2 regions of the Pseudoalteromonas sp. HF66 genome follow, and region 2 is predicted to be linked to the other one. Evidence: predicted binding sites of a transcription regulator. Region 2 holds the regulator's gene; the other holds the start of a gene.

The links. Region 2 encodes MetJ, which represses methionine synthesis genes. Its sites were predicted from a motif close to TAGACGTCTAGACGTCTA; they were not measured.
Region 1: the regulator MetJ is predicted to act here: its motif matches at 8,336-8,353, upstream of HCZ11_RS14690 (methylenetetrahydrofolate reductase).

Annotation. Positions count from the first base shown of each region.
Region 1 covers NZ_JAATOU010000015.1:53,733-65,747, reverse strand. The annotation lists gene xseA (exodeoxyribonuclease VII large subunit) at 74-1,408, shown strand; gene HCZ11_RS14720 (hypothetical protein) at 1,411-1,998, opposite strand; gene cysE (serine O-acetyltransferase) at 2,085-2,909, opposite strand; gene HCZ11_RS14710 (hypothetical protein) at 3,247-3,651, shown strand; gene HCZ11_RS14705 (helix-turn-helix transcriptional regulator) at 3,655-3,972, shown strand; gene HCZ11_RS14700 (sensor domain-containing diguanylate cyclase) at 4,296-5,237, shown strand; gene HCZ11_RS14695 (pitrilysin family protein) at 5,266-8,151, opposite strand; gene HCZ11_RS14690 (methylenetetrahydrofolate reductase) at 8,398-9,354, shown strand; gene HCZ11_RS14685 (sensor domain-containing diguanylate cyclase) at 9,351-10,319, opposite strand; gene HCZ11_RS14680 (DEAD/DEAH box helicase) at 10,368-11,603, opposite strand; gene HCZ11_RS14675 (DUF3581 domain-containing protein) at 11,699-12,015, opposite strand, start outside.
Region 2 covers NZ_JAATOU010000014.1:55,010-67,024, reverse strand. The annotation lists gene priA (primosomal protein N') at 1-1,899, opposite strand, end outside; gene rpmE (50S ribosomal protein L31) at 2,133-2,348, shown strand; gene HCZ11_RS14125 (malic enzyme-like NAD(P)-binding protein) at 2,921-4,162, shown strand; gene metJ (met regulon transcriptional regulator MetJ) at 4,262-4,582, opposite strand; gene metB (cystathionine gamma-synthase) at 4,807-6,066, shown strand; gene metL (bifunctional aspartate kinase/homoserine dehydrogenase II) at 6,072-8,417, shown strand; gene HCZ11_RS14105 (PBP1A family penicillin-binding protein) at 8,501-11,011, opposite strand; gene HCZ11_RS14100 (pilus assembly protein PilM) at 11,144-12,015, shown strand, end outside.

The DNA of each region.
Region 1 (12,015 bases), on a different contig from region 2:
GTGAGCACGAGTAAATAAAATTATTCATTTATTTGTGTTAAAGTACACACAGAATTTTTTACTGGGGTTATTAATGGCTTTTACGCACTCAACACAGCCTGTTTACACGGTCTCGCGCCTAAATAAGGAAATTCGCCATGTTTTAGAACAAGGCTTCTCATCGCTTATCTTAAATGGTGAAATTTCTAACTTTATAGCCCCTGCATCTGGACACTGGTACTTCACTCTAAAAGACGACCGAGCACAGGTAAAAGCGGCGATGTGGCGCGGCAATAATCGCGGCCAAACTTTTCGCCCAAGCAATGGTGCACAAGTAACTGTGCGCGCCCGCGTATCCTTGTATGAACCCCGTGGTGATTATCAGCTGATTGTTGAGCACATGGCCCCTGCTGGTGAAGGTTTATTAAAACAAGAGTTTGATGCGCTTAAAATGCGCTTAGCTGCCGAAGGCCTATTTAGCTCAGCTCACAAAAAACCATTACCAACCAATATCAATCGTATTGGGGTGATTACCTCAGCCACTGGGGCAGCTATTCGCGATATTCTTACCGTACTAAAACGCCGTGCTCCGCAGCTTGAAGTCGTGATTTATCCAGCGATGGTACAAGGCGCAGATGCCCACAGCCAATTAATAGAAAAAATAAGCATCGCCAATAAGCGTAATGAAGTGGATGTACTTATATTAGGTCGCGGTGGTGGTTCACTCGAAGATTTGTGGTGCTTTAACCATGAGCAATTGGCTCGCGCCATTTTCGCAAGTCACTTACCAATCGTTAGTGCCGTTGGTCACGAAGTCGATACCACAATAAGTGACTATGTAGCCGATATTCGTGCCGCAACCCCTTCGGCTGCTGCTGAGCTAGTTAGCCCAAACACGGAAGAGCTACATAATAAAGTTACACAGTTAGTTAGGCACTTAAATCATGCTTTTAAACATTCCTTGGCAGTAAAACGCAGTACTGCAACACAATTTGAGCATCGCTTACAACTTTGCCATCCACGTAATCAACTAAATCAGCAAGCGCAAAAATTAGATGAGCTTAGTTTAGCCTTGCATGGTGCAATGAATAACAAAATTCAGCGATATGAGCGAGTACTTGCTAACTTAACACCACGCTTGATGCAACGTTCACCTGAAAATCAGCTCGCAAAAAGCGAGCATCAGCTCGCGCAACTACACGCCCGACTGAGACAAACGATGCAACAGCAACTTTCAAGTTCACGCAATCAGCTTTCTTTGCAAGCGAGCCGCTTAGATTCTGTAAGCCCACTCAGTGTATTAGCTCGTGGTTATAGCATTACCAAGAACCAGCAAGGCAAAGTGGTGAAATCAGTTAACGATGTAAGTTCAGGAGAGTTTATAACCACCGAACTTACCGATGGTCAGCTGCACTCGAAGGTCGTTTAACTTTACTCGGTACTAGCGATAACGGTTAGACTGCCATCACTCGAAGTACTGGAAGTAAATTTAAACTGCTTCCACCAGCTTTGTTCCATCATTTTATCGCCTAAATCACGCCAATAACGGCTTGGTAAGTCATCTACACCCTCTGGTTGCAGTAGCTTAAACTGACAAACGGAGCTTTTGCACGTTGCGATTTTTAGCTCTGGTTGTACAGGTAAATCTGCCATGATTAAAAAATCGCTCATCGCAGTTTCAACTTGGTAAGCCCACGCTTCATCACGAGATTGCTCTTCTAACAAGGTATAAAGTTCTTCAAGATGTGAATCAATTTGCTGCGGGGGAATTGCACTTGAACGGTAGTTAGCAATCACAGCTTGTTGGCTTTCAACTTGTAGCTTTAGCCCAGCAATTTGTTGTTCAAGCTCACTTTTGCTAAGAGTTTCTGGTACGTCAGCTTTAGGTGAAGCGATTTTTTTAGCATTCACAGGGACTACCGACTTGGTTTGCTGTGGCGCCTCAACAGTTTGCGCTTCAATAAATTCTTGCTGGTGAGTTTGAGTCTGTTCTAGTGGATTAGACTGAAAGAGTGACATAGCAAGAGCGCCACAAAAAAATGACGCTATAACAGCTAACCCGAAGGATAATTTAGACAATTCCATTGCTCTTTATTGATGTAAAACTACAACATAGCACTGGTGTGTGAGGCATTACTAGCGGTAGTTGTGCCATCATCTAAAAAGTTTTGGTTCATGCTTTCGGCTGGACAGGGGCAGCTCGGTTTGCCGACCACTTTAGCAGGTACCCCAACCACAGTTGTGTGTGCAGGAACTGGACTTAACACCACTGAATTAGCACCAATACGCGCCCCCTCACCGACTTCGATGTTACCTAGTACTTTAGCACCTGCGCCAATCAATACACCGGCACGTATTTTAGGGTGGCGATCACCTTGTTCATTACCTGTACCACCTAAGGTTACAGATTGTAGAATCGAAACGTTATCTTCGATAACTGCAGTTTCACCAATTACAATCCCAGTTGCATGGTCAAACATAATACCATGACCAACTTTACAAGCAGGATGGATGTCAACGCCAAATACTTCTGAGGTTCTGCTCTGAATGAAACGAGCAAGCTCTTTTCGGTTTTGTTGCCATAAGCAATTTGCGAGTCGGTGTGCTTGTATTGCATGGAAGCCTTTAAGGTTCAAGATAACAGTTAAGTAACTATCGGCCGCAGGGTCGCGATCTTTAACTGCTTTTATGTCATGAGCCACATGTGTCAGCATGAGGTCACATTTAACAAAGGCTTGATCGAATAATTCACGGATAGTAAATGCTGATACCACCGCATCTGAGAGTTTATTCGCGACAATAAAGCTAAGCGCCGAACCTAAGCATTCATGATTTAACACACACGAATAAACGTGACTTGCTAAAAGCGGTTCACGGGAAACGACTTCGTTTGCTTCATCTCGAAGCTTTTGCCAAATTTCATGACGCATAATATTGCCTTTCTGGTTGTACCTAACTGCTAAGCCTTTAGTTTAACGGATTTGTAGCAAGATGTACTAACCCGTTATTTATTTGTTCTGGTTATATGTAATAACCAGAGTATCAAACCTTATTTTTGATCATTTGCAGGTGTTTTTAAATCAATCTCATATGACAGCTGCAAACTCTAATGACAGGCACGCGGTTTAATTAAAGTACTTATTTTTCAACAACAAAACAGATATGACATCTTATCTGTCATATGCCAAAATAGGAACTGGCGTATTACTGACGGCGTAAAAAAAAAAATAATCATTAAATTTACATCATCAACTTAACAAGGAAACGATGATGAAAAACGACGTACTAAACTCACACAAATTAGGTTATAAGTTCTACTTTCAAGATGGTGATAATCAAATCGCATGCTTTGGTCACATCATGAGTGGTAAAGAAAAAATATATGTAAACGATGAATTGGTTAGTGAAAAGCGCAGCTTCGGTTTTAAAAGTCACCACGACTTTAATTACCAAGAGAATGCTTATGCAGTCGAATTTGAGATGCAAAATATACTAACAGGTAAGCTTGAATGTTCGTTTTACAAAGCAGGTAAATTAGTTCAACAGAGCACACAGACTTCACTTACAGATAACCCAAAGCAAGTGGCTATGGTTACCTTAGGGTGTTTTATTGGTGGAGCAATTTTTGGTTTTGCCCTAATCACGTTAATTGAACCGTTCATTGGGAAGTAAGTAATGCAACTGAACCCTAATACAATTAAAGCATTGAGGCTTAAATTCGAGTGGACGCAGCAACAACTGGCCGATGCCTGTGATGTAAGCCTACGAACCATTCAACGAGTTGAAAAAGAAGGCGCTGCGTCAAAAGAAACTACCATGAGCTTATGCGCAGTGTTTGAAGTACGCCAAGGTGAGCTCATCAAGCTCGATGACGAATCAACTAATGACAGCAAAGCACACGCAGTGAGTAAGCAAAACCTAGCTGTAATCGTAGCGACTTCTTCGTTTATTAGTTTCGCCCTTGGTATGGCAACAGTATTTGTTATTTTTTAGGAGTGAAATATGACCAAAGAACAACGCGGCTATGCCACACTTATCGGCTTTGTAATAGTAACCATGCTATTTGCGCTAGGTGTTAAAATTGGTTCTATACTTTAGCATTTCCTGATGCTTTACTTAGAGACTTAGGCCAACTGTCAGAACTGAACTTAAAATGCAGTACTGACAGCTGTTAACTACATGAGCTAAATAGGAGCTTTACACTCCCCCTTCAGGACTCTAGCAAAACACTTTTATGAAAGCTTTAAGCGTAGCTTAGAGGAAAATTCGCCATTTATTGCTAACCTTAAATAACTAAGCACTGGCTAGGTTATAAAGTGGTTGAATCAAAAGAGTTTCTAAAGTTAATACTCGATACTATCTCTGAGCATATTGTGGTCATTAATGACTCGGGGGATATCACATTTGTAAATCGCAGCTGGCTATCATTCGGCGATGAGAATGGATGCGAGTGTAACACTCAGTGGGAAAGTCAAAACTATCTAGCTATTTGTAGATCAGCTGCGGCCCATGGCGATGAGTTTGGTGAAAAGGCCTACACCGGAATAAACCAAGTTATCAATCAACAGCTCGCAGAGTTTTACTTGGAATATCCTTGTCATAGTGATACTGAAAGCCGCTGGTTTATGATGCGCGCAGTACCTTTAAAACTTGGCAAAACAGATTATGTTGTGATCAGCCACTTAAATATTACTGAACGTAAACTTGCCGAGCAGCAAGTTCGAGAGCTTGCTCGTATCGATGGTCTAACGCAAGTTGCTAACCGACGTCATTTTGATGATTTTTATTCGCAAGAATGGAGTCGCTGTGCACGCTTAAAACATCCCTTATCCATAGCGATGGTCGATCTTGATAACTTTAAGTCTCTTAACGATAACCTTGGTCATCTAGTTGGTGATAATTGCTTAAAAGAAGTGGCAAAACTATTGTCTGAATTTACTCGCAGGCCCAGTGACTTGTGCGCAAGATACGGCGGTGAAGAATTTGTTCTAGTACTTGGTAATACGCAAAGCCATAATGCTCAATTACTCGTAACACGTTTTATGACAAAACTTGCTACGCTAAAGTTGGCTGAACTGGCTGGCTACCCATTAACAGTAAGTGTCGGGTTAGCCACGCTATATCCTAGTAGTTGTGATGATGCCATGTTACTCATTGAAATGGCTGATAGCGCGCTTTATCAAGCAAAAGAAGCTGGCCGAAATCAACTTGTAGTTGCTGATAACATCGAGCCATTAAGCATAGAAAAATGCCCCTAAATAGGGGCATTGATTAGTTAATTAGTAATTATTGAAATACTTTTTCGACATCAAGTACTTTAATATTTTTCGCTGGTATTGCAAGTTTATAGTCTGCAATCACTTTATCTTCAGCAACAAGTTCTGCCGGTTTTTCAGCGTTATACACCATAGGTGATGTTTGCTCTGATGCTAAACGTTTTTGCATATCTTTGCCGTCACCGGTAATAAACACATAGTGAATATTCTCGGTTTGCAGGTTATCGCGAATAACGCGGTTAACATCATCAAGGGTTAGCTTTTCAAGCTTGCCGCGCACATAGTCTACAAAGCTCTCTGTGTTATAGAACTCACTATCAAGTGCATAGCCTAATTGACGATCTTGGCTTGCAACCATTTGCGGCACAAAGTTAATTAAGAAATTACGAGTCGCTTCAAAATCTTCCTTACTAATGCCATTTTTAATTAGCTTATCAAGCTCAAATAATGCCGTACGTGTTGCAAAGTGAGCATCGTTATTAGAACGCAGCGGGCGTAACCATACTTGGAAAATTTGCTCTGAACGACCTAAGTTAGCATCTGGTTTTGTTTGGAACATACCACGTGGGAAGTATTCGATGTATGCATAGTCGCCGTAGTTCATACCACGGGTTTGACGAATGCGTTGATATAAGAAGCTGTTTGAACTGCGGTGTTCACCAAAATAAGAGCGAACTAACCAAAGGGCTGTCCAATCATCGCTGCTACGAATTGTATCAATTGGGAAACCAAAGGACACTGCGGTAGATTGCGCTGATTTCTCAACAATAGTCGCATGATGACCTTTAAGTACTGGCGCATCAGGGATCATTAAACGGCTTTCTTTACCTTGTGGAAGTTGGGTTAAATCTTTCATCATTGTCGATTTAACATCACTTGGGATAGCACCAATTAGACCCACTGTTAGTTTAGATTGTGTAAACTGGCTATTATAAAACGCTTTGACGTCATCAAGTGTCAATGCTTCAAGATCTGATATGTCACCGTAGTTATAACTTTCGTAAGGATGACCTTTATAAAGCTGATGATAAAGCACTTCTTTACCTAGTTCCTCATCATTTGACGCTTTAAGGCCCGCTTTAATGCTATCTATAAGCTCTTTTTTCAGACGCTTGAAATCATCTTCTCTAAAGCCAGGGTTTAACAATTGATCGCTAACAAGCGCATACCATTTCGCAGCATTATCTTTGTGTACTCGACCACGAAGTGAAATCATCTCTTTATCAAGTTGATAACCAAAGCTTCCCGCCAAAGGATATAAGGCTTTCTTAATATCTTTATAGCTCATTGATTCTGAACCACCTTGCGCTAGCATCGCGGCTGTTAGCGCCGCTAAACCTTTTTTGCCTTGTGGATCAGCTGCCGCACCGGTATTAAATAACCAGTTTACATCAACCAGTGGTGAACTATTTGTTTTATCAAGTACTTTAAAATGACGTTCTGTTGGTGCTTGCTCGATACTTGCCACCGCTGCATTTAAATCAACTTCCTGCTCAAAACCAGTTACTTTATCAAGCGCCGACATTGTCACAGTGGTACGGCTTGAATCAACAAAATACTTGTTTGCTACTGCTTTGATATCTTCTGGAGTGACGCTATCAGCAGTGGCGTAAAGTTGGTTAATAACTTCAGGGTCGCGCTCAAAGTGCATGTAGCTTGCAAGCGTTGAGGCTATTGATTGCGATGAATCAAGACCATTGATAAAGCTGTATTTTAAGTTAGATTTTAAATCAGCTAACTTTTGCGCATCAACTAACTCAGTACGTGCTTGTGCATAAGTACGGTTAATCGCATCACGAGCTTTAGCAAGATCAGCTTCGTTTTCTACTTTTACAAAAACATGTAATAAACCGGGGTCTTTAGTATCTGGGTTATAGGTAAACATTTGACTGGCAATTTGTTTATCAACAACAAGTTCTTGATAAAGTGCCGAGTTATTTGAGAAATAAAGCTGCGAAATCAAATCAAGCGCAGCACGGTCTTTTTGAGTTGGATCCCATGCTGTGCCTTTGTAAGACACTAGTAACCAATGACCCGGTAAACCATCATATTTTTCATGAACGTACTTAGGTGCTTGTTGTTTCGGTTCAGTTGGAATGTCGGCTTGGTAATCACCTTTTTTCCAGTTACCCCAATGCTTTTTCACCATTGCCATAGTTTCTTGTGGATCAACATCACCAACAATGACTAAAGAGACGTACTCGGGCTTATAAAACTTAGCGAAAAACTCTTTACCATATGCCATTTGATCAGGCATGGCTTCGATGTCTTCAAAAAAGCCCATCGTGGTGTGTTTATATGTGTGCTTCTCGAATGCTTCGTTACGAACGGCAGAAAGTAACTTACGAATTGGGCTAGCATTATTCTTTAAATATTCACCTTTTACAGTCAGTGCTTCAGTACGGAACTGCTCTTCGCTGTAAGTCAGGTTTTGGAAAATATCAGCTTCGATTTCGAGTACTTTATCTAAGTGCTCTTTTGAGAAATTTAAGTGATAGTTAGTGTAATCGTTGGTCGTATACGCGCGATTATCAACACCTGAGTTCTTTAAAATATCTGAATAGACATCTTGCGGGAATTTTTCAGAGCCTTTAAACATCATATGCTCAAAGAAGTGTGCAAAACCAGTTTTACCTGCTTCAACTTCATTACGTGAGCCAACCGATACCGGAATTTGCAGTGATACGACGTCTGGGTAGTCGGTTTTCACTACCATTACGCGAAGGCCGTTCTCAAGCTCTTCTAATAGGTAATCTTGGCTAAATACACGGTTATCATCTTGGCTTACTTGCTGCTCAATTTCGACTTCTTTAACCATATTTGACTGTGAGTTACTTGCGCAGCCACTCAGCGCAAGTGTTACAGCAAAACTGGTTGCTAATAATCTAAATTTCATAATGTTCCCTTGTTAGTTATTTTTCTCATAATGATTGCAGCCTGATTATGCATCAAAGCGCCAGAAAATATGAGGGTCAGGGCTATAATTTATGTAAACAGGTGTGTCAATTTCGTAGAACACCTCACATTCAACTTGAGTAAAATTCATAGTCATTGAAAAACTTTCATCAGAAAAATCTATCTAGACGTCTAAATGGCTGCTATATTGTTTACATAGACATTAGCACAAGCTGGAATGAGGATTATGGCTTTATCATTACAAGAGAAAATTGAAGACACCAATCAAGGCGTCTACCTTATCGGTACCACACCACCAAAATCAGGTACTGATAAAGCCATGCTTGAAACTATTGCCCAAAAGCTACTAGGTCGCTTGCACGAAATTGAATACGATGGTGTGATCATTTACGACATTCAAGATGAAAGCAGCCGAATTGCTAAACCGCGCCCTTTTCCGTTTAAAGAAACGGTTGATCCACGTGAATATAGTCAACTACTTCGCAGCCTCTCACAACTGGATGTAATCACTTATAAAAGTGTTGCCCAACGTGGTGAAGCTGAGTTTACCGAGTGGTTAAATGAAACTCGAAATGATTTTGAATTAAAGAACTTAGTGCTAGTAGGTAGTCCATCATCTCATGGTGACATCAAATTAAGCCTTTCTGATGCTTATAAAACGCTAGTAAAACAGAATAGCGATGTATTTTTAGGTGGCGTTACTATTGCAGAGCGTCACGCTAGCAAACGTAATGAACATGAACGTTTAGTCGAAAAAACAGCGCAAGGCTGTAAGTTTTTCATCTCACAAGCCGTTTACAATGCCCAAGCGACTATTGATTTGATCACCAGCTATGCCCGCAGCTGTAAAGCACAAGGCACAACCCCAAAGCGTATTATTCTAACGTTTACTCCATGTGGCGGTGAAAAAACCTTAGAATTTATGGAGTGGTTAGGAATTTCGGTACCAGAGGCGACTAAGTACCGTATGTTAGATTCGGCAAATACATTGAGTGAATCGGTGCGTATTTGCCGTGAGAATCTTGACTTAATTTTACAAAGCTGCGCGCATTTAGATGTACCGCTCGGTTTAAATATCGAAAGCTTAACTAATCGTAAAGAAGAAATTGATGCGTCAATTAACCTTTATCGTTTACTTAAAGCGACCATGGAGCTGAACCTAGCTGAGAAACAAATAGCTTAACGTGCTGCCTTCGAGGCTTGCTTTTTCTCATACATATCTTCATCTGCTCGTTTTAATAGCTCAGCAAAGTTTTCTTTTGGCTGAGCTATCACCCCAGAACCAATACTTAAACTCGTAACTGGAATGCCCCGCTTTGCTAAATTAGATTGATAGGTGGTGTTGAGCTTATCGGCTATGCTTTCTATGCAATCACCTGGCTGAACTTGCAATAAAGCAATAAACTCATCGCCCCCTAAGCGGCCAATAATATCGGTTTCACGAAGACACTCTTTCATAGTGTCAGCTAAACAAATAAGCGCGAGATCGCCAACTTCATGGCCGTAAGTATCGTTGAGCGGTTTAAAACTGTTTATATCAATAAACAAACAGCTAATGTCAAAGCCAAGACGTTTCGATATATTCAGTTTATGTTGGCAAAGTAGGTCTATTGCGCGGCGATTATAAATATTGGTAAGTGAATCGAGCATGGCAATTTCACGCATCTGCGTAAAATTATCTAACAAAGCAAGGTCGTCCTCAACCATATCGCGAAGTTGCTCTATTAATTCTAAAAAGCTCTGTTGATAGTGAGTCTGCTTAAAATCCATTACACAAAATGTGCCAAACGGTTCACCATTAGGCCAACTAATAGGTACACCAAGGTAAGATTCAAAACCATCTTTCACTAGTGGGCTATCATCCCACTGAGAGTCTTTACTTGCATGATCAACATAAAGTGGTGCCATATCTCGCACAACTTTTTTACAGAAGATATTATCGTCAGCATTTAATTCAGCCCCTGCTTCATAGGGGTTTTCTTGCTGCTCACTGGATACAATAATACGATAAACATTGTCAGTTTTATGGACGATAAAACCCGCAGGAGCAGAAAACAACTCAGTCATGAGATTAATTGTTTTCTGCCACTTTTCTAAGGAAAATTGTTTATCAGCGCGGCGAAAAACCCACTTATTTTCTTCTAACATACTAAACTCTCAACTTTAGCCTGAGGATAGTATAAATATATGCCAAATTTAGGAACGTCTCCTACTTTTTTGCCCTAAGATACGTTTTTTATCACGCGAGCGCCGTGCTTTATTTGTATTTTTACGAACCTGTTTTGGCTCTTTGGTTAAATCAGGCTCATATCCTGGTAACCACTGTGGAGTAAGTCTCGTGTCGAGTAAGATATCTATTTCATCCAGTAACCATTGCTCATCAATACTAACCAGCGACATCGCCATCCCTTTCTCGCCAGCACGACCTGTACGACCAATACGGTGTACATAATCTTCGGCCACATAAGGCAGTTCGTAATTGATTACATACTTTAACGAAGCAATATCAAGGCCACGAGCAGCAACATCTGTCGCTACCAGTACTCTTGTTGCACCGGATTTAAAGTTATGTAGCGCTTTATCTCGTGCTCCTTGGCTTTTATCACCATGAATAGATTCAGTTTTTAAACCGTCTTTACACATTTCTTTTGCAAGCACATCAGCGGTTTGTTTAGTACGAGTGAATATTAGTACTTGCTGCCAATTCTTCATACCAATCATATGCGATACCAGTTCACGCTTACGATCTTCATCAACCGCATAAACTAGCTGCTCAACTTCAACCGCTGCTGAGTTGCGTTTATTTACTTCAACTAATTTAGGATCATTCAATAACTGCTTACTTAGCTTAAAGATGCTGTCGTCAAATGTTGCTGAAAACAGTAAGGTTTGACGATCTTTTGGCACGTGACGCAAGATACGATTGATCTCGTCAATAAAGCCCATATCAAGCATGCGATCAGCTTCATCGAATACCAAAGCATTAATACTAGAGAGCTTAATACTGCCCTTGATCACATGATCAAGTAAGCGCCCAGGTGTTGCGATGACAACCTGTGCAGCTTTTATGGCTTTAATTTGTGGGCCAATACTGGCGCCGCCATAAGCAAGCGCCGCTTTTATATCTGTGTGCGCAGCATAGCGCTCTACACTTGCAAATACTTGCTGAGCGAGCTCTCGGGTGGGCGTTAAAATAAGTACCTTAACAGCATCAGGGAGTACTTCAGCAGACATCAAGTTGTGCAGTAGTGGTAAAACAAAGGCGGCTGTTTTGCCCGTTCCGGTTTGTGCACTGCCCATTACATCAGCTCCCGCTAAAATGAGTGGGATGGTTTGCGCTTGAATTGCTGTGGGGGTGTGATAATTCTCTTCTTGCAAAGCACTTAGCAATGCAGGTGCAAGATTTAACTCTGAAAAGGTCGCTACTGACATATTCTGAAGTACATTTGGCTATAAAAACGCTATTGTACGCTGAACATCAGCAACAAAAAAGGCGCAATGAGCGCCCTTTATAGCAAATGTAGAGATTACTCTGGTTTAAGTGATTCTTTACGGTGATTATAAAAACTAATTAAGTCATCAACCGTTGCTTGGCAATAATCACGAATACCAGATACAAGCATGTGCTTTTCACCTGAGCCTACTTTCTTGCCGTTTTCTAAAAGGTTAAAGCGAAGCGTAATTTTTCCGCGCTTGCCAGTAAATTCAAAATCAGGTTCCGCAAATTGTAATTCAGGTGCGCTAATATCAAGACGATCTAGGTTAATCAGCATTGACTCGTAAATCACCATAGGGCGCGCAGGGTTGATCATCACGTCTTGCTTACCCATTAATGGGATGATGA
Region 2 (12,015 bases):
ATTAGTGACAGGTGGAAGCTGCGCATCTTCTCGCTCTGTGAGTGCATAGCGGGCAAAATCTTGGTAACCATTATTTACTAGGTCTTGTAGTAGTGGATGCTCAGGAAAGTGAGTTTGCAGTAATACTTGCCCTGGCTCACCACTTCGCCCAGCACGGCCTGCCACTTGTGTAACTAGCTGTGCTAAATGCTCTGTCGCGCGAAAGTCACAGGAATATAAACCACTATCGACATCTAAGATTAAAACGAGACTCACATCGGCAAAGTGGTGGCCTTTTGCCAACATTTGCGTACCGACTAAGATACGAGCACCACCTTGATTAATATCATCAAGTGCTTTCTCTAAGCTGCCTTTACGACGGGTTGAGTCGCGGTCAATACGACTAATCGGAATATCAGCGAAGGTTTGTGTTAAAAACTCTTCAATTTGCTCAGTGCCTTTACCATTTGGAAAAATCTGCGTGCTGCCACAATCTGGACACTGATGGGGCACCTGATGTTGCTCACCACAGTGGTGACAAATCATTTGGCCAATGGCTTTATGAAAGGTTGCGCTAGTGCTACAACGTGAGCACTCACTTAGCCAACCACACTCATGACATATGAGGGTAGGTGAAAAACCTCGGCGGTTTAAAAACACCATCACTTGCTTGCCTCGCTCTAAATGTTGACGCATATAGGCAAGGCTGGCATGGGCAATACCAGCTTGTTCTGGTTGGCCTTTCATATCGATTAATTGGAACTGATTATCAGTGCTGGTTTGGGCGCGTTCAGTAAGACTCAATAACTGATATTTGTTATTAATTGCTTTGTGTAAGGTTTCAAGTGCCGGTGTGGCGCTACCTAAAACCAGTGGAATATTATGCTGGTATGCTCTATAAGCGGCTAAATCTCTGGCATGATAACGTAACGTGTCTTGCTGTTTAAACGAGCTGTCGTGCTCTTCATCAACAATGATCATCCCAAGCGATAAAAAGGGTAAGAAAATACTCGAACGTGTACCGATCACTATGGCACAACTGCCTTTTTCACAGAAACGCCAGGTTTGTAAGCGTTCATTGTCTGTTAGTGCTGAATGCCATAGCATTATTGGTGTATCAGGAAATCGGCGACGAAAACGGTTAACGGTTTGAGGTGTTAAGCCAATTTCGGGCACTAATACTAAGGCTTGTTGACCTTTTTTAAGTACTTCTTCTAGGCATTGCAAATACACTTCAGTTTTACCACTTCCGGTAACCCCTTCAAGTAAAAAGCTAGTAAAGCCGCAAGCTTGATTAATGCTTGTACAGGCAACGGCTTGCTCTTTATTAAGAATTGGTTTGTTTCCAACGGTCGGCACGCGTTGCTGCCATTGGTTATCATGTTCGATAAACTGAGTGATCAATTCTTTATCGAGTAGGCCGTCGATGGTTTTTTTTGTAAATCCGAGTGCTTTTAATTCAGTAACAGATGATTTGCCCGATTCGGCTAGCTGCTTTAATAAACTCAACTGGGTTTTTGCTTTTAGTGATGGAAGCTTTGCGCCTTTATCGGTCAGCTCAACCATATTAATACTGGTTTTATCTGGACATTCGCCTTGTCTTAAAGCAGCCGGAAGTGCCGTATGAATGGTTTCACCCAATGGGTAACAGTAGTAGCGGGCAGTAAATTTTAGCAAGGCTAGATGCTGCTCTGATAAAACTGGTGTGTCGTCTATTACATCAATAATAGCTTTAATTTTGTCTGCAGGAACTTCTGTTGATGTTTTTATAGCGAGTACCACAGCGACCTTTTTTTGACTGCCAAATGGCACACGAACTCGCATACCTGGCTTTAAGTCAGGGCTATGCAGCAGCTGTTCAACTTTATAATCGAAGGTACGCTGTAAAGGGACTTTTATGGCAACTTCTACAAAGTGCATAACAACTCAACTGAAACAAAGATAGAAGGATAATGTACTAAAATTACTGTTAAAAACCTACCAACAAATACTGAACAACAGGCCACTTGATTATTTTTTTAGCGAAAGATGCATTTAAAGCTTGTCGCAAGGTCACTTGAGCTATAAAATACGCGGCCTATTAATTGTATTAACTGCGTATGGTGCCAGACTTCGGGTTTGGAGAGCGATACGGCCTTAACTAGAGGTTCCCTATGAAAGAAGGTATTCACCCTAAGTACGAAGCTATCACTGCAACTTGTTCATGTGGTAACAAATTCGAAACTAGCTCAACTCTTTGTAAAGACATCCACTTAGACGTATGTTCTGAGTGTCACCCGTTTTACACTGGTAAGCAAAAGATTCTAGACACTGGCGGCCGTGTTGATCGTTTCAACAAGCGCTTCGGTGCACTTAGCAGCAAGAAGTAATTTCTGCTGTTTAGTTAAAAGAAGCACCTTAGGGTGCTTTTTTTATACCTAAAATTCATTAAGTATACTTTGAACTCATCACTAACTTACCATCTTCACTTATTTCTTTTGCATAACTATTTCTGAGTGTTATGCCCACTATGTCGCTAATTGTGCAGACAAAGTGTAAACCCTTGACTATATTCTTTTTTGTATAAATGCATACCAATCCGCAATAATACTTAATTAAGCGTATTGGTATCTAAAAGTTATTAAAAATAATAATTTTAAATAATTTCGTAATTAAATGCTGTGAACTTCGTTGAAATGGCGGTTTTAGGTTAATTTCGGCTATTTGCAGTGTTCGTGCATACAAAATACAAAAACACGTGCTTAAAAGGCCATAAATAGGTGAATTTTTATGTCTAATTAATCGCAACTATGCACAGAAATTGTGGGGAAATCCTTTAAAATTAAGCGATATAGCTTATAACAGGATAGACCTGATAATACTTGGAATTTTTATACATTACAGGTATCGTACTGATGCAAGCTCTCTCACTTTTTAACTTTTTGCAGGATACTATCGCGTTATGTCAGATTTTCGTGAACAAGCATTACATTACCACGCTCACCCCGTTCCAGGTAAAATTAGTGTTGAACTAACCAAGCCAGCCGAAACGGTTAACGATCTCGCTTTAGCTTATAGCCCAGGTGTGGCTGAACCGGTCCGCGAAATTGCTGCTGATCCAGCAAATGCCTATAAGTACACAGGTAAAGGTAACATGGTTGCGGTTATTTCAAACGGTACCGCAATTTTAGGTTTAGGTAACTTAGGTCCGCTTGCATCAAAACCTGTAATGGAAGGTAAAGCCTTATTATTCAAACGTTTTGCTGGCCTTGATTCAATTGATATTGAAGTAAAACACCGCACAACAGAAGATTTCATCAATACGGTTGCTAATATTGCTGATACCTTTGGTGGTATCAACTTAGAAGATATTAAAGCACCAGAATGTTTTGAAATCGAAAAAGCGCTTATTGAACGCTGTGATATTCCCGTTTTCCATGATGACCAGCATGGTACAGCTATTGTTACTGCTGCCGGTATGCTTAATGCCCTTGAAGTACAAGGTAAAGATATCGAAGATGCCATTATTGTATGTTTAGGTGCCGGTGCTGCCGCAGTTGCTTGTATGGAGCTTTTAATTAAATGTGGCGCACTACGTGAGCACATCTATATGCTTGACCGTAAAGGTGTGATCCATACTCGTCGTGATGACTTAAACGAGTATAAGCAACTATTCGCTAATAATACTGATAAGCGTACATTACAAGATGTTATTGCTGATGCTGATGTATTCGTTGGTGTATCAGGTCCTAACCTATTAACTGCAGATGATCTTAAGCTAATGGCTGATAAACCAGTCGTGTTTGCGTGTTCAAACCCAGATCCTGAGATTGCACCAGAAGTTGCGCACAGTGCACGTAACGATTTAATTATGGCTACGGGTCGTTCAGACTTCCCTAATCAAGTAAATAACGTGCTTTGCTTCCCGTTTATTTTCCGCGGTGCGCTTGATGTGCGTGCAACGGCAATTAATGATGAAATGAAAATTGCGGCAGTACACGCTATTCGTGGTATCGCTAAAGAGTCTGTACCAAATGAAGTACTGAAAGCGGCTGGTGTTGAGTCACTAGAGTTTGGTGCTGAGTACATCATTCCTAAGCCAATGGACCCGCGTTTATTACCTCGTATTGCACGTGCTGTTGCTGAAGCTGCAGTGGAGTCAGGTGTAGCGCAAATCGAGATGCCAGAAGATTACATGCGTTAAACTTAATTACTCAAATTGTATAACGCTAATAAAAAACTCAGCCTTGGCTGAGTTTTTTTATATCTGCGATTATCGGCGGTGATCCGATGGCCGAAATACTTATTCTGAATCAAGCACTGGGATATCTAACCCCATTTCTTGCATAATTCTTTTAACTTCTTCAGGTACCTTTTCAGGGTTGTCTTTACGAAGGTCGTCATCATTTGGTAATGGTTGACCTGTAAAAGCATGTAAGAAAGCTTCACACAATAACTCGCTGTTCGTCGCATGACGCAGGTTATTGATCTGGCGGCGTGTACGCTCGTCAGTTAATACTTTTAATACGTTAAGTGGGATTGATACGGTAATCTTTTTTACTTGTTCTGATTTTTTACCGTGTTCTGCATATGGGTGAATGTATTCACCGTTCCATTTAGCCATAAGTTGTTTCGTTGCCTCGGTTGTCAGTGATTTACGCCTTATTCACAGCGCAAGATGCGGAAATTCTATCTCTTTAAAAAAGATAGTCAAATACTAGTTATTTAGCCATCTAGTGGTGTAAATGTATAAACTTCTATGTGTGAGCGATAAATGCTTTGACTTCTCATATTTGATCATCTAACCTTTTAGACGTCTAAACATCCAGTTCAGGAATAGGTGATGAAATGAGCGATAAAAATAAAGCGACGATTACTGTTCGTCACGGCATCGAAGCCGATAAACATCATGGCGCGGTTGTACCGCCAATTTACTTATCAACCACCTATTCATTTGCTGATTTTGATACTAAGCGCCAGTATGACTATGGCCGCAGCGGTAACCCGAATCGCGATATCTTAGCTGAAACCTTAGCTGAACTTGAAGGTGGCGCTAGAGGTATTATTACTGCAACAGGTATGTCAGCAGTGCATTTAGCGACTCAGCTATTAAACAGTGACGACACCTTAGTGATCCCACATGACTGCTATGGTGGTAGTTATCGTTTATTCACTTCGCTTGAAAAGCGTGGCCTGTTAAAACTAAAAGTTTTGGATTTAACGAAATCTGAAAATCTCCAAGAAATTTTATCGATTAAACCTAAGTTGATTTGGATAGAAACGCCAAGTAATCCAATCTTGCGTTTAACAGATATTAAAGCAATCACTAGTATTGCTAAGCAGTGTGATGCTTTAGTTGCGGCTGATAACACCTTCTTATCACCTGCGCTGCAAAACCCAATTGAGTTTGGTGTTGATATTGTTGTTCACTCAACTACTAAATATATTAATGGTCACTCTGATGTGGTTGGCGGTGCGGTGATTGCTGCTACGCAAGAGCTAGGTGATGAGCTTGCTTGGTGGGCAAATAATATCGGTATTACTGGTGCACCATTTGACAGTTACTTAACGCTTCGTGGTTTACGTACTTTAAATGTGCGTTTAAAGCAGCATCAAGAAAATGCTTTTGCGATTGCGGAGTATTTAGAAAACTCTCCTTTTGTAAGCCAAGTTTATTATCCAGGCCTTGCTTCTCACCCACAACATGAGCTTGCTAAAGCACAGCAACGTGGTTTTGGTGGCATGGTGAGCTTTGATATTAAAGGCGACATTAACGATGCTGCAGCGTTTTTAACCAGTCTTAAAGACTTTAGCCTTGCAGAGTCGTTAGGTGGGGTAGAAAGCTTGATTTGTCACCCTGCAACAATGACCCACGCAGGCATGGAGCCTAAAGCGCGCCTTGAAGCCGGTGTGGGCGATACTTTGATCCGTATTTCTGTAGGCATTGAAGATGTAAAAGATCTTATCGCAGATTTAGACCGTGTTTTCAATTTAGTAAAACCAGGTCAAGGCCAGCAAGCTGCTAAAGCTGAAGTAAAACAAACACAGCAAGATACACAACAAAACGCGTCATTTAAGTTAACGCCTGCGCATACGGCATTGTGGTAGAAGAGATGGTAAATATTGTTCATAAATTTGGTGGCTCAAGCTTAAGCTCTGCAGATCGTTATCATGCGGTAGCTAACATCGTTCTAGCGAATACAGAGCAGGGTGACTGTGTGGTTGTGTCGGCATCAGGTAAAACAACCGATACTCTAGTAAAACTTTGGCAAAGTTACCAGCAGCAAGATAGGCAAGCTGTTAACGATATTTTATTGCTTATTGATAACAATCAACGAGCCTTAATTGAGCAATTACTTACAGGCCAGAATAAACAACAGGCGTTGGCGCAGCTAAATGATGAGCTTGCGGTTTTAAATGAATTAATTAGTCAACAGCAGTTACTTGAGGCGCCTTTACTTGCCCATGGTGAAGTATGGTCGGCGCGCTTGTTGGCCGCTTACCTAAATCAGCTCGGTGTCGCTGCGCAAGATGTTGATGCAAGGCAGTTATTTACTTTAAATGACGGGCAACTATTACATCAAAAAAATCAGCAGCAATGCACAAGTATAATTAGTAAGTCACACATAAACGTAGTAACGGGCTTTATAGCTGTGGATTGCCAAGGCAATACGGTTACATTAGGGCGCAACGGCAGTGATTACAGTGCGACGTTACTGGCCAGTTATACTTTTGCGAAACAAGTGTCTATATGGACCGATACACAAGGCGTGTTTAGTACAGATCCTCGTAAAGTTAAAAATGCGCTTAAATATGCCAAGGTTTGTCGCGAGCAAGCTAACTTATTAGCACGTTTAGGTAATCCTGTACTGCATGCTAAGACGTTATCGCCGTTAAAAGGCACCGAGATCAAGCTAGTTGTTAGAAGTAGCTTTGATTGCGATGCAACGCCAACCGAAGTAGTAAAAGAAGGCTATAGCAAAGCAAAACGTTTTATTACTACCTTAGATAACATCGATTTATTACGGGTTGATAAACTTAGTAGTGGTGAAGTAGGTGAACTAAGCCAGTTAATCCAGCACAGCCTGCACCACTTTACTAAAGATGGCGATACTTACTTATTAGTGCCAGGCCAAAGCACTCATCAGGTTGTAGGCCACTTAGCGGGTCGCGCCAATATTGTTGAGTCTAATTTAAGTGGTTGTGCAGTGGTTGCACCAACAACTGATGTAATTACGCTTACAGATCAAGCGACAGCGCTTTTAAAAGAGCAAAGCATTCATCCTCGTTTTGTACAACAAGATGATAACTATGTGTTGATCTTAAATGACCAGGCAATTGATAGTGATGTTTTAACTCTTCTACATGACAAATTAGTCAACAAAGGCCAAGAGCTGGCCATTATCGTTGCTGGTCTTGGTAATGTGGGTGAGGTGTTCTTATCGCAACTACAAGCTCAGTTTGCTCGTTTATCTGCTCAGTATAAAGTAAAAGTTGTTGCTCTTTTACGCTCAAAGCAAATGCTTTTTAGTGCCAGTGGTTTAAATACTGAAACATGGCAAGAGCAATGGCACAACGAAGCGCAAAGCTACAACAAAGCTGAGTTATTAGCACGTATCAATGAGCTTGATTATGAACACAAAGTAGTGATTGATATTACAGCCAGTGAGGCCTTTAGTCAGTTTTATCCTGATTTTATAGAACTTAACTGCCATTTGATCAGTGCAAACAAATATGCTGGCACCGCCGCCAGTAGTTGGTATCAAACATTACGTAATAATTTAGCCGAGCGAAATTTATTGTGGCGCTATAACACCAGTGTGGGGGCAGGTTTACCAATTAATTTTGCTTTAGCTGATTTACAAAATAGTGGTGACAGAATTAACCGTATTGAAGGGGTATTTTCAGGTACCTTGTCATGGTTATGCAGCAGCTATGATGGCAGTGTGCCGTTTTCAGATTTAGTGCTTCAAGCTCAGCATATGGGCTATACAGAGCCAGATCCTCGTGAAGATTTATCTGGCCGCGATATGCAGCGTAAACTGCTAATTTTAGCGCGAGATCTCGGTCTTGATTTAGAGCTTGATGACATTGCTTTAACTCCACTCATGCCTGAAGCGTTAGCAATAGGTAGCTGGCAAGATTTTCTTGCAAATAAGCAGCTACTCGATGATTTTATGACTGAAAAAGCAAACTTGGCTGCAGCTGAAGATAAAGTTGTGCGCTATACCGGTGCTATTACATTAGTAGATGGTAAGGTCAAAGCACAAGTTGGCTTAGTCAATGTTGGCAAAGATGATGTACTAGCAGGTCTTAAACCGGGCGATAATATCTTTGTAATTAATTCACAGTGGTATTTAGATAATGCATTGGTGATCCAAGGCCCTGGAGCGGGCAAAGAGGTCACCGCAGCGGGGATTCACTCAGATCTTTATTGGTTAATGAATAACCTAAAATAATTTTGCTGATCTTAGTTTAAATGGCTAAGCAAAAAGCGCCCTTTGGGCGCTTTTTTATTATCACAACTACTTATACAAATTGCTTAAAACAGCTCTTCTTCTGTGCTGAGCTTTTCTTCAAACACATCAGTAGGTTGATCAAGTACATACTTGGTTGGCGCAGTGCCTTTAATAAAGTACTCAAAGCGACTAGTGTAATCGTTTTTATGGCTTAAAAGGCCCGTCGCTAAGTCGATACGAACCGATACTAGCCCCTCAGGAAGTTCAATAGGTGCTTCTGGCATACCATCAAGGGCTGCACGCATAAAGTCGACCCATGCCGGTTGCGCTGTTTTAGCGCCTGATTCTGCACCAGATATTTGCGATTTATCGAGGTTATTATTATAGGTCGAACGGCCAAGGGCCTTACCTGGGTTATCAAAACCAACCCATACCGAAGTCATCACATTGCGGTTAAAGCCGCTGAACCAAGTATCAACAGAGTCATTGGTGGTACCTGTTTTACCGGCTAGGTCACGACGACCAAGGGCTTGTGCACGCCAGCCTGTACCACTCCAACCCGTTTTATGAGTCCAGCTACCGCCACCCCAAATAGCACTGTGCATAGCTTGTGAAATTAAGAAAGCATTTTGCTTTGAAATGATTCGTGGTGCACAACGTGGGGTGCTAGTAACCTGAGTATTTGGAATATTTATCTGAGTATCATCCAGAGATGCAAATTCAGGGGTAATGGCTTGTTGTGGTTCATCACAGGCAAGTTCAGGCTCTGTTTTAAATAACACATTTCCGGCAGAGTCTTGAATTTCTGAAATAAAGTATGGAGTAATTAAGTGCCCACCATTAGCAAAAGTACTCATCCCCCTCGCAAGTTCAAGAGGAGTGATAGAGGCGCTGCCAAGTGCCAGCGATTCACTACGGTTAATATCACTGTTTAAAAAACCAAACTTAAGCAAATGATCGGCTGTGCGCTCAAGACCAACACCACGTAATAAGCGTACCGAAATTACGTTTTTCGACTGGGCAAGTGCTCTACGAATACGGATAGGTCCATTATAAACCGCAGGACTGTTTTTCGGGCGCCATGCGACACCTTGACTTTTATCCCACTGATTAATTGGTGCATCATTCAGAATAGAAGCGAGTGTATATCCATTTTCAAGTGCCGCTGAATAAATAAACGGCTTAATGTTTGAACCTACTTGACGTTTTGCTTGGACTGCACGATTGTATTGGCTTTGCTCAAAACTATAACCACCAACAATCGCTTTAATACGACCATCTTGTGGATCTAGTGAAACCAATGCGCTCGAAGCTTCGGGCACTTGGCTTAATATATAGCTGTCATCTGCATTTTTACGCAGCCAAATTTGCGCTCCAGCCGTTAGGATTTCACCAGCGGTTTTTGGTGCGAAGCTTTGACGGTATCGCGTAATATATTTACGTGCCCATTTTAAGCCATCCCACTCAATAGTAACTTGTTCGCCGCTTTTTAAAAGCACATCGATTGACTGTTCTGCGACATTTGTTACAACACCAGCCAATAACGGGCCAAATTCTTTAACATCTTTTAGTTTATTTAAGATTTCTTCTTGGCTAAGTGGGCTCTCGTTTTCACTGTCCCATAACTGTGCCGTAGCACCACGGTAGCCATGACGCATGTCGTAAGCATGTAGGTTATCAACAATGGCATCTTGTGCTGCTTGCTGAATATTTGAGTCAACGCTAGCGTAGACCTTAAAACCAGAATTATAAGCGCGCTCATGGCCATAACGTTCAACCATATCAGCACGCACCATCTCAGAGATATATGGTGCATAAACTTCAATTTCTGCGCCGTGGAATTTTGCAGTAATAGGCGCCTTAGTGGCTTCTGCGTATTCACTCTGCGTAATGTACTTTTCGGTTAACATACGTCCTAAAACAACATTACGACGGCTTTTAGCACGGGTAGGGTTACGTATAGGATTTAGTGCTGAAGGTGCTTTAGGTAAACCTGCAATCATTGCCATTTGCGCCAAGGTAAGTTCATTTAATTCCTTACCGTAATAAACTTGTGCTGCAGCACCAATACCAAAAGCACGGTTACCAAGTTCAATTTTATTTAAATATAATTCGAGGATTTCGTCTTTAGTTAATATACTTTCGATATGTAAAGCGATGAAGATCTCTTTGACTTTACGGATGTATGCTTTTTCTCGGGTTAAGAAGAAGTTACGGGCAAGCTGCATAGTTATCGTACTTGCGCCTTGTTTCTTTTCACCTGTGGATATGAGTACAATGGCAGAACGAACAATACCAATTGGATCGATACCGATATGCTCGTAAAAGCGATTATCCTCTGTTGCTAAAATAGCATCGATTAATGGTTGAGGGATTTGATCTATCGTAACGGGAATGCGTCGTTTTTCACCGAATTGGTTAATCAATAAACCATCGCGTGAGAATACTTGCATAGGTGTTTGTAATTGAACGTCTTTTAGTACCTGAACGCTAGGAATGTCAGGTTTAACGTAATAGTATAGACCAACTAAAGTGATTAGCCCTAAGAATGAGCAAATGATAATAAATTGTAAAGTTCGCTTTAATAAAATCACTTATATTTTCCCTAAATGGACTCCCAATTAGAATCGGAGACTGCTAGTATATATTGATTAAAAAATGAATAATATTTTTTCAGATAAAAATTATAACTTGTTTATTATTAAAACAAAGGCAAAGTTGCAAACATGCTAAGTCAGCTATTTAAAAAGCCTTCATCTATGATGGTAGGAATTGACATCGGATCGCACTGTATAAAAGCAGTGTTGCTGCAAGAAACAGACGCAGGTATGCGGCTTGAAGCGTTAGCTATTGAACCTATGCCAAAAGGCGCTATGTCTGAGCGTTCTATTCAAGACATAGAAGCGATAGGCAATGTTATCGCTAAATTAAAAAGAAAAATTCCTAAATCAGTTCAAACTGCAGCAGTCGCTGTTTCTGGTCAAACTGTAATAACGAAAGTGATTTTTATGGATGTATCATTAACAGATGCTGAATTAGAGTCACAAATTGCCATTGAAGCTGATAGCTTAATTCCATATCCACTTGATGAAGTAAATATCGATTTCGAAAAGCTGGCAATCAACGAAGCAGATCCAAGTAAAGTAAATGTTCTTCTTTCTGCAGCTCGTACTGAAAGTGTGCAAGCGCGAGTCGGTGCACTTGAAGCTGCAAACTTAAAGGCTGCGGTTGTTGATGTTGAAAGTTATGCACTAAGTAGAACAATGGATATTTACTACCAACAACTACCTAGTGATGCTTTCAACAAGTGTGTTGCCGTGGTTGATATTGGTGCTGTATTGATGCTTGTCAGCGTAGTACAGGAAGGTGAAACAATTTACACTCGTGACCAAGTTTTCGGTGGCGACCAATATACCAATAGTATTGTTGCTTATTACAACAAGAGCTTTGATGAAGCTGAAATAGGTAAAACAACAGGTGACTTACCACCAAATTACACGTTTGAAGTTCTTGCGCCATTCCAGACATCGTTATTGCAACAAGTAAGGCGTGCGGTACAAATGTTCTTAACTACTAGTGGTAAAGATCAAGTCGATTA